Linked DNA regions of Catenuloplanes niger. The protein of the gene in region 1 interacts with the protein of each later gene in a pairwise test. Links are inferred from orthologs where the notes say so. Each region holds a gene or a part of one and is shown on either strand. Other genes may lie near its edges.

Region 1 (4,612 bases):
TTCCGGCTCGGCGGCCGGACCGTGGACCTCGCCGCGGTCAGCGACCGGGGCCGCGACCAGCTGCGCTTCTACGCGATCGACGCGCGCACCGGCCGGCTCACGGACGTGACCGCGGACGACGTGCCGTTCGCGTTCAACGCCACCCAGGCCGAGGTGAACGAGCAGCGCACCGCCTACGGCCTGGATGCCGTCGACGGCGGCTACCTGCTGGTCAGCCGCCGCAGCACGCCCGAGGTCGGCACGTTCCGGCTCGTCGCGGACGGCGGCCGGGTCACCTACCGCCCGGTCGACCGCCTGACGCTGCCGGCCGAGTTCACGCTGCCGACCGGTGCGCGCTGGGCGCCCTGCACCGACCCGGGCGACGGCCCGCAGGTCGAGGGCGTGGTGGTGGACGCGGTGCACGGCGTCGCCTACCTCGCGCAGGAGGACGTGGCGCTCTGGCGGGTGCCGGTCCGGGACGGCCGTTTCACCGGCCGGCCCGGCACGGTGGAGAAGGTGCGCGAGTTCGGCATCCCGGCCGCGTACGACGAGGCGACCGAGGAGTGCGTCGTGGACTACGCCGCCGACCCCGGTTTCGGCGGCCGGATCGCGGCGGACGTGGAGGGCCTGACGATCGCCCGGAGCACGCTCATGGTCTCCAGCCAGGGCGACGACACGTTCTACACGTACGACCGGCGCTCGCTCCGCCCGACCGGGCACTTCGCCGTGGTCGACGGGCCGCGCACGGACGGTTCGCAGGAGTGCGACGGCGCGGCCGTGACCGCCACGCCGCTGCCCGGTTTTCCCGGCGGGCTGCTGGTGGTGCACGACGGGCAGGACACGCCGGCCGACGGCGACCGCCCGAGCACGAACTTCAAGTTCCTCGATGCGGGATTCCTGCGCTGACCGTCGCGCACGGCCGTCCGGGTACGTACCCGGACGGCCGTGGTGAACGTTTTCACACGTGCTTGTATCGGCTCTGAAACACTGGCGCATACTGGCCCCGACCGGTACCTACCCTTCGAGGACTGGATCGCTGACATGGCCGCATCGACGCGCCGTACCGCACCCGCGCACATATCGAGCGCGACCCTCACCGTCGGCGTCGTCGGCGCCGGCCGGGTGGGCGCCACGCTCGGCGCCGCGCTCACCGCGGCCGGGCACCGGGTGATCGCCGCCTCCGGCACCTCCGAGGCCACCGCCGAGCGGATCGACCGGCTGCTGCCGGACACCGCCCACCTGCCACCCACCCAGGTCGCCCGCGCGGCGACCGACCTGCTGCTGGTCTCGGTGCCGGACGACGCGCTCGCGGCCGTGGTGCGCGGGCTCGCGGACGACGGCGCGCTGCGGCCCGGCCAGGTCGTCGCGCACACGTCCGGCGCGCACGGGCTGGCGCCGCTGGCCCCGGCCGTCGCGCACGGCGCCCGTCCGCTGGCGCTGCACCCGGCGATGACGTTCACCGGCCGGCCGGAGGACATCGCCCGGCTGCACGGCATCTCCTACGGCGTGACCGCGCGCGCCGAGGACCGCCCGTTCGCGGCCCGGCTGGTCGAGCAGCTCGGCGGCGCGGTCGAGTGGATCCGGGACGGCGACCGCGCGCTGTACCACGCCGGGCTCGCGCACGGCGCGAACCACCTGGTCACGCTGGTCAACGACGCGCTGGACCGGTTGCGCGACGCGGGTGTGCGGCACCCGGAGCGGGTGCTGGCACCGCTGCTGCGCGCGTCGCTGGAGAACGCGCTGGCGTTCGGCGACGCGGCGCTGACCGGCCCGGTCTCCCGCGGCGACGCCGGCACGGTCGCCCGCCACCTGGCCGAGCTGACCGAGGTCGCACCGGACTCCGTGGCCACCTACCGGGCGCTGGCCCGGCGCACCGCCGACCGCGCGATCTCCGCCGGCCGGCTCCGCCCCGTCGACGCCGAGCCGCTGCTCGACGTCCTCGCCGACGCCCGGGAGGGCACCCCGCATGACGACCTCTGAGCTGGTCAACACGGTCGCCGAGCTGGACGGCGCGCGGTCCAAGATGACCGGCCGCGTCGCCGTGGTGATGACCATGGGCGCGCTGCACGAGGGCCACGAGTCGCTGATGCGCGCGGCCCGGGAGCGGGCCGACCACCTGATCGTCACCATCTTCGTGAACCCGTTGCAGTTCGGGCCGAACGAGGACCTCGACCGCTACCCGCGCACGCTCGAGTCCGACCTGGAGATCTGCGCGCGCGCCGGCGTCGACCTGGTCTTCGCGCCGTCCGCCCGGGAGATGTACCCGGACGGCCCGCCGCAGGTCCGGCTGAACCCGGGACCGCTCGGCGAGGAGCTGGAGGGTGCCAGCCGGCCCGGCTTCTTCCACGGCGTGCTCACCGTGGTGCTGAAGCTGCTCCAGCTCACCCGACCGGACCTCACGTTCTTCGGCGAGAAGGACTATCAGCAGCTCACGCTCGTGACCCGGATGACACGGGACCTGAACGTACCGGTCGAGGTGATCGGGGTGCCGACCGTGCGCGAGCCGGACGGACTGGCGCTGTCCAGCCGCAACCGGTACCTCTCCGCACCGGAGCGGGCGGCCGCGCTCGCGCTCTCCGCCGGCCTTCGCGCGGGCGCGGACACCGCGGCGGCCGGCGGCGCCGCGGACGAGGCGTTCGCCGCCGCGCACGCCCGGATCCGGTCGGAGCCGGGCGTGGACCTGGACTATCTGGTGCTGCTCGCGCCCGACCTCGGCCCGGCGCCGGAGCACGGCCCGGCCCGGCTGCTCGTCGCCGCGCGCGTCGGCACCACGAGGCTCATCGACAACATTCCGATAGAACTGACTTGAGCTGCGGAAACATGCCGCCGCGGGACGCTCGATCGGTGCACGCGGCGTGCCGGGTCACGTCGCGGCGGCTACGTTAGGTCTCGCGAGATTCGGCGACGGTCGCGAGATGCGGCGACAGGCAGGGAGGTCTCTCGGATGCGACGCTCGGTGGCGGCGCTGGCGCTCGGCGCCCTGATGACGGCGGGGCTGGCCGGTTGCGGCATGCCCGAGGGGGTCGACGGCGAGCTCACCGACGACTGGGCCGGGCTCCCGGAGCCGAAGTCGTTCGTGCCGGCCGCGGGCGTCTGCTACTCGACGGACTTCGCGCCGATCGCGTTGCGCGCGCTGTCCACCCCGGTGGACTGCGCCACGGATCACCGCGTCGAGACCACGTTCGTCGGCACGTTCACCGGTGATCCGGCGAACGCCGGGAAGCCGCCGGCCCGCGACTCGGACCCGGCCCGCGCCGCGTTCGCCGAGTGCGACAAGCAGTCGGCCACGTACCTCGGCGCGGACTGGCGGCTCGGGCGGCTCTCGCTCGGTCTCGCGTTCCCGTCCGACCAGGCGTGGACCGGTGGCGCCCGGTGGTACCGCTGCGACGTGACCGAGAAGACGAACGTCGAGGAGAACGGCACCACCGTGGCCCGCAAGGGCACGGTCAAGGACGGTCTCAAGGCGGTGGACGCGCCGCTGCGGCTCGGCTGCTACACGCTGGACGTGCAGAGCACGCTGGAGATCAGCAAGATGGTCGCGACCGACTGCGCCAAGGAGCACAACGGCGAGTTCGTCGGCGTCTGGCAGGCACCGGCCAACCAGAAGTACCCGCAGGTCACCGACGTCGCGGCGTGGCAGGCGTTCTACAACAACTGCCGGCAGAAGATCGCGGAGTACGTGCGGGTGCCGAAGGACGACGACCTCGCGGCCCGCAGCGGTGTCGCACCGGTGCTGGCGAACGAGGCCGACTGGAAGACCGGTGACCGTGGCGCCCGCTGCTACGTCTGGCTCCAGGACATCAAAATCAACAAGTCGCTGCGCGCGGCCGGCCCGAACGCACTCCCGATCACGGACTGAGCCGGTGCGGGTACGCGATTAGCCCCACTTTTCGCCGGCCGCGCTCCCCAAAGGGTGGGCAGGTCGAGTTGACTGGAGGGATGCGTCCACTCGATCTTCCGGCCCTGCCGACGCGTCTCGCCGCCCCGGCGCCGGGCTGGACCGAGACCACCGACGTCATCGTCGTGGGCTCCGGTATCGCCGGGCTTACCGCCGCGTTGCATCTTCGCGAAGGCGGACTGCACGTCACCGTGGTCACCAAGGTCAACATCGACGACGGGTCGACCCGGTGGGCGCAGGGCGGGATCGCCGCGGTGCTGGACCCGCTGGACTCGCCGGCCGCGCACGCCTACGACACCGAGGTCGCCGGCGTCGGCCTGTGCGACGCCGACGCGGTCCGGGTGCTGGTCGAGGAGGGCCCGGCCCGGGTCCGGGAGCTGATCCGCACCGGCGCCGAGTTCGACCGTCACGCGGACGGTTCGCTGATGCTGACCCGCGAGGGCGGCCACCGCGCGAACCGGATCGTGCACGCGGGCGGCGACGCCACCGGCGCGGAGGTGCAGCGCGCGCTGCACGCCGCGGTCGGCCGCGACCCGTGGATCCGGATGGTCGAGCACGCGCTGGTCCTGGACCTGCTCACCGACGAGACCGGCAGGGCCTGCGGCATCACGCTGCACGTGCTCGGCGAGGGCACGGAGGACGGCGTCGGCGCGATCCTCAGCCGCGCCGTGGTGCTGGCCACCGGCGGCATGGGCCAGATCTACGCGTCGACCACGAACCCGTCCGTCTCCACCG
Region 2 (4,585 bases), 3.0 Mb from region 1 along the record:
GGGCCGCGTCCGCTTCGGCAGCGGCCTGCTCGGCCTCACCGAGCGCATCACCGCGCTCGGCGGCACGCTCGCCGCCGCATTCGAGAAGCCCGGCTCCTTCCTGCTCACGGTCACGGTTCCGCACACATGATCAGCATCCTGCTCGCCGACGACGAGCACCTCATCCGCGGCGCCATGGCCGCGCTGCTCTCCCTCGAGGACGACCTCACCGTCGCCGGCCAGGCCGCCACCGGCGCCGAGGCGATCGCGATGGCCCGCGCGCTGCGGCCCGACGTCGCGCTGCTCGACCTGCAGCTGCCGGACACCGACGGCGTCTCGGTCGCGCAGCAGATCCAGCCCATCTGCCGCACCGTGATCGTCACCAGCCACGGGCTCCCCGGGCACCTGAAGCGGGCGCTCTCCGCCGGGGTGCGCGGCTTTCTCTCCAAGACCGTCTCCGCGGACATCCTGGCCACCGTGGTCCGCACCGTCCACACCGGCGGCCGCTACGTCGACCCGCAGCTCGCGGCGGAGGCGATCAGCGTCGGCGACAGCCCGCTCACCGCGCGCGAGACCGACGTGCTCGCGCTGGCCGCCACCGGTGCCCCGATCGACGACATCGCGCGGCGCGCCAGCCTGTCCCCCGGCACCGTCCGCAACTACCTGTCGTCCGCCGCCGGCAAGATGAACGCCGCGAACCGCCACGAAGCCGCCCGCATCGCCCAGGGTTTCGGCTGGATCTGACCCCGCCGTACGGCGGCGGCCGGTCACCCACCGGCGCCCGGTTGCGGGCCGCTCCCCGCCGCAGCCCGGCCGCAGCGGGTCCCGGACGCAGCGGGTCCCCGCCGCAGCGCTACCCGAGCGGGTCTCCGCCTCAACGCGGCCGCGGCGGGTCGCCGCCTCAGCGCGGCCGGAGCCCGTCGACGAAGCGCTTCGCCTCGATGAGGGGGACGCCGGTGTGGCGGCGGTAGAGGCGGACGGCCTCGATCGGCCGGCCCTGCCGGGCCAGCTCCTCGACGTCGGGGTAGGACGGCGGCGCGACGCCCAGGTGGTCGAGGACGGCGCGCTGCTGCCGTTCGATCGCGCCGAGGCGGGCCGGCACGTCGATCCGGCTCCGGGAGGTCGCGGCCAGCGCGACGACGAGCCCGGCACCGAAGCCGAAGAACGCGGCCAGGGCCACGCCGAGAAGCGGTTCCACGACGTGCATGCTGTCAGAGCCGGGCCACGATCGGCGCGAAGGACTCCAGCGCGGGGGCGCGGATCACGTACCGGTCGATGGTCCAGCGTCGCCGGTTGCGGTCGATCGCGGCGACGATCTCGTCCTCCGTGCCGACCAGCACGAACGGCGTCTCGCGCAGCGCGTCGACGGTCGTGCCGATCTCCGCGGCGTCGGCGCCCAGCACGGACGACGGGTCGTCGGTGACGGCCGCGAACTGGACCAGCGCCTCCAGTTCGGCACCGTCGGTCAGCGCGACCTGGGCGTCGATCTCGTCGAGCGTCCAGCGCACGGTGTGCCGGTGGCCGTCGGCGAGCGTCTTACCGAGGCCGCTCAGCCCGACGACGTCGGCGTTGCGGCCGGCCCAGCGCAGCAGCTCGCTGTTGCCGCCGCCGAACGTCATCGGGATGCGTGCCTGCACCGGCCGCGGGTCGTCGAGGCGCGCCCCGGTCATCGTCAGCGACGGCGTGGAGACCGTCACCTCCTCGCCGTCGAGCAGGCTGCGGACCGCGTCCGCGACCTCGACGCAGCGGCGGACGCGGCCGGCCACGCCGGGCCGGGTGCGGCCGATCGCGGCCCACTCGGCCGGGGTGTGCCCGGCGCCGATGCCGAACCGGGCCCGCCCGCCGGAGAGCAGGTCGAGCGTGGCGACCGCGGAGGCGAGCGGCAGCGGCTCGCGGACACCGGCGTTGGAGACGTAGACGCCGAGCCGGATCCGGGACGTGACGGCGGCGGCCGCGGCGAGCACCGGGTACGGATCCGGGCACGAGCCCGGATGGTCCGCGGTGAGCAGCGTGTCGAAGCCGATCTCCTCCGCGCGGCGGGCCAGGTCGAGCCAGGCCGTCGCGCCGTCGCGGGGCACGGCCTGCAGCGAGAACGTCGTCACCGGCTCAGCCTGGCCGACGCCGCACCCGGATGGCCATGACTTCTGCGGATAGCAGAGGATGGGCGGCGTGAACGAGGACGAGATTCTGGACATCGTCGACGAGAACGACGAGGTGATCGGCCAGGCGCCGCGCGGCGAGGTGTACGCGAAGCGGCTGCGCCACCGGGCCGTGTTCATCCTCGCCCGGGACGCCGCGGACCGGATCTTCGTGCATCGCCGTACGCCGCACAAGCTGGTCTTCCCGTCGCACTACGACATGTTCGTCGGCGGCGTGGTCGGCGCCGGCGAGTCCTACGACCTGGCCGCGCACCGGGAGGCGTCCGAGGAACTGGGCGTGACCGACCTGCCGCAGCCGACGCCGTTGTTCAAGTTCCTCTACGAGACGCCGGAGCACACCTGGTGGTCCGCGATCTACGAGGTGCGGTGCACGTCGCCGGTCGCGCCGCAGCCGGAGGAGGTGGAGTGGCACACGTTCCTCACGCCGGAGGAACTGGAGGCCCGCCTGCCGGAGTGGGACTGGGTGCCGGACGGGTTCACCGCCTACCGGCGACTCCAGGCGAGGGCATAGCCACCGATCATCCGGTACGGGTGATCGGTGGCCGCTACCGAGCCGGCCGCGGCGATCGCCGCACGGTCCGGCGGCGCTCCCGGTCGACCCGGTCCAGGAGCGCCGACGGTGGCGTGCCCGGCCGGCACAGCGTGCCCGGCCAGAACGCCGTGCCCGGCTAGGTCGTGGCCGGCTCGGGCGTGTCCCGCGGGTCCTCGCCGGCCGGCGGCGGGGCGTAGAAGGCCGTCGTCCGCGCCGCCGCGCCCGCGGCCGCGTCGGCCGGCGTCCCCGCCCCGGTGTTCGCCCGGCCCCAGTCCTCGCTGGCCAGCGTGATGAACCGGCGCCCGTCCGCGGACACCGACCACGCCTCCACCTCGGCCGGGTCGACGGTCGCGTCCGGCGCGGACAGGTGCATGCCGAGGCCCATCAGGCCCAGGTCCCAGCCGACACCGACCGCGCCCGGCCCGAACTGCGCCCACCGCTCGTCGTCGACGTGCGCGATGTGCTCCAGCGTGAAGCGGGTGCGGTCCGGGCCCTCCGCCACGAACCGGACCTCGATCCAGGAGACCTCGCCGCCGAACTCCCAGGTCGCGTCGAAGCCGTGGGGCGGGTCGCACGCGGTGACCGTGCCGGACGCGTTGCCCGCCAGCTCGTACCGGCCGTGCAGGTGCAGGTCGCCCTTGATCGGCAGGAACCACCGCGCGATCCGGTCGGGCGTGGTGCACGCGTCCCAGACGTCGTCCAGCGGCGCGTCGTAGACCCGGCTCGCGGTGACCACCCGTGCCTCACCGGCCTCCAGCGTGCGCGTGCCGACCCGGCGCCGGACCGCGCCGACCGTGGCTTCCACATCGATCATGAGCCGCTCCCCTCGTGTTGACAGCGACTACGTTTCTAGCGGCCCCAGCTTATATAAGTCAAGACTGAAATTGTCGGGCCAGCGTGCTCAGCGTGATGCCCAGCGGCGCGTCCAGCCGCAGGCCCGCGTACGCGTCGCCCCTGGTCACACCGCGGTTCACGATCGCCACCGGGATGCCCAGCTTGGCCGCGCGCAGCACGAACCGGCGCCCGGACATGACGGTCAGCGACGAGCCCAGCACCAGCAACAGGCGGGCCGCCTCGACCCGCGCGAAGCACTCCTGCACCCGGTCGCGCGGCACGGTCTCGCCGAAGAAGACCACGTCCGGCTTGAGCAGCCCGTCGCCGCAGGCCGCACAGGCCGGCACCCGGAACTCCGCCTCCAGCTCCTCGTCGATCTCGACGTCACCGTCCGGGTTGACCGCGAGCGCCTCGGCGGAGAACGCCGGGTTGGCCGCGGCCATCCGGGCGTCGTGCACCTCGCGCGGGCTGACGTCGCCGCAGTCCAGGCAGATCACCCGGTCCAGCCCGCCGTGCAGCTCCACCACGTCGGTGGCGCCGGCGGCCTGGTGCAGCCCGTCCACGTTCTGCGTGATGATGCCGGTGAGCAGCCCGGCCCGCTCCAGCGCGGCGACCGCCTCGTGCCCCGCGTTCGGCGCGGCGCGCGCGATCGTGCGCCAGCCGACGTGGCTGCGCGCCCAGTAGCGGCGGCGCGCGTCCGGCTCGCCGGTGAACATCTGGTACGTCATGGGCGTGCGCGCGCGGGACAGCCCACTGGGCCCCCGATAGTCCGGAATGCCCGACTCGGTGGAGAGCCCCGCGCCGCTCAGCACCGCCACGTCACCGTCCGCCACCAGCGCGGACAGCCGCGATATCCCCTCTTCCACGAATCCAGGCTATGCCACGTTCGTGACCTCCCGCTCGAACCGCTCCTTCAGCGCCCGCGGCGGATCAGCGGTGGTGAAACCCTTGCTCGCCTGCGCCCGGTACCGCTCCGGCATCATGGCGGCCAGCTGCGCGTCGAAGTCCTGCTGGAGCGTGACGGTCCGCACCCGGTCGTCGCCGGGCTCCGCGTCCAGGTGCAGCACGGCCGGGCCCGCGT

The links. Proteins that work in one complex are often made in the same cells at the same time.
Region 2: the proteins of panC (region 1) and J2S44_RS33230 interact in binary tests that used the Escherichia coli proteins (3 or more experiments, as listed by UniProt). The link is inferred for Catenuloplanes niger from one-to-one orthologs.

Annotation. Positions count from the first base shown.
Region 1 is NZ_JAVDYC010000001.1:4,627,864-4,632,475, forward strand. The notes cover bases 887-3,866. They hold panC (pantoate--beta-alanine ligase), read left to right. Parts: upstream 887-1,945; coding sequence 1,946-2,788; downstream 2,789-3,866. Other genes in these bases: J2S44_RS20490 (Rossmann-like and DUF2520 domain-containing protein), read left to right, coding at 1,021-1,959; J2S44_RS20500 (septum formation family protein), read left to right, coding at 2,924-3,838. Outside these bases: J2S44_RS20485 (phytase), read left to right, coding at 1-885; J2S44_RS20505 (L-aspartate oxidase), read left to right, coding at 3,919-4,612. UniProt on the Escherichia coli protein: Catalyzes the condensation of pantoate with beta-alanine in an ATP-dependent reaction via a pantoyl-adenylate intermediate.
Region 2 is NZ_JAVDYC010000001.1:7,599,125-7,603,709, reverse strand. What follows is about bases 946-3,898. They hold J2S44_RS33230 (NUDIX hydrolase), read left to right. Parts: upstream 946-2,148; coding sequence 2,149-2,649; downstream 2,650-3,898. Other genes in these bases: J2S44_RS33220 (NAD-dependent protein deacetylase), read right to left, coding at 3,543-3,898; J2S44_RS33225 (SRPBCC family protein), read right to left, coding at 2,807-3,484; J2S44_RS33235 (LLM class flavin-dependent oxidoreductase), read right to left, coding at 1,191-2,081; J2S44_RS33240 (hypothetical protein), read right to left, coding at 946-1,177. In the rest of the region: J2S44_RS33250 (sensor histidine kinase), read left to right, coding at 1-130; J2S44_RS33245 (response regulator transcription factor), read left to right, coding at 127-723; more of J2S44_RS33240, read right to left, coding at 881-945; more of J2S44_RS33220, read right to left, coding at 3,899-4,370; J2S44_RS33215 (hypothetical protein), read right to left, coding at 4,380-4,585.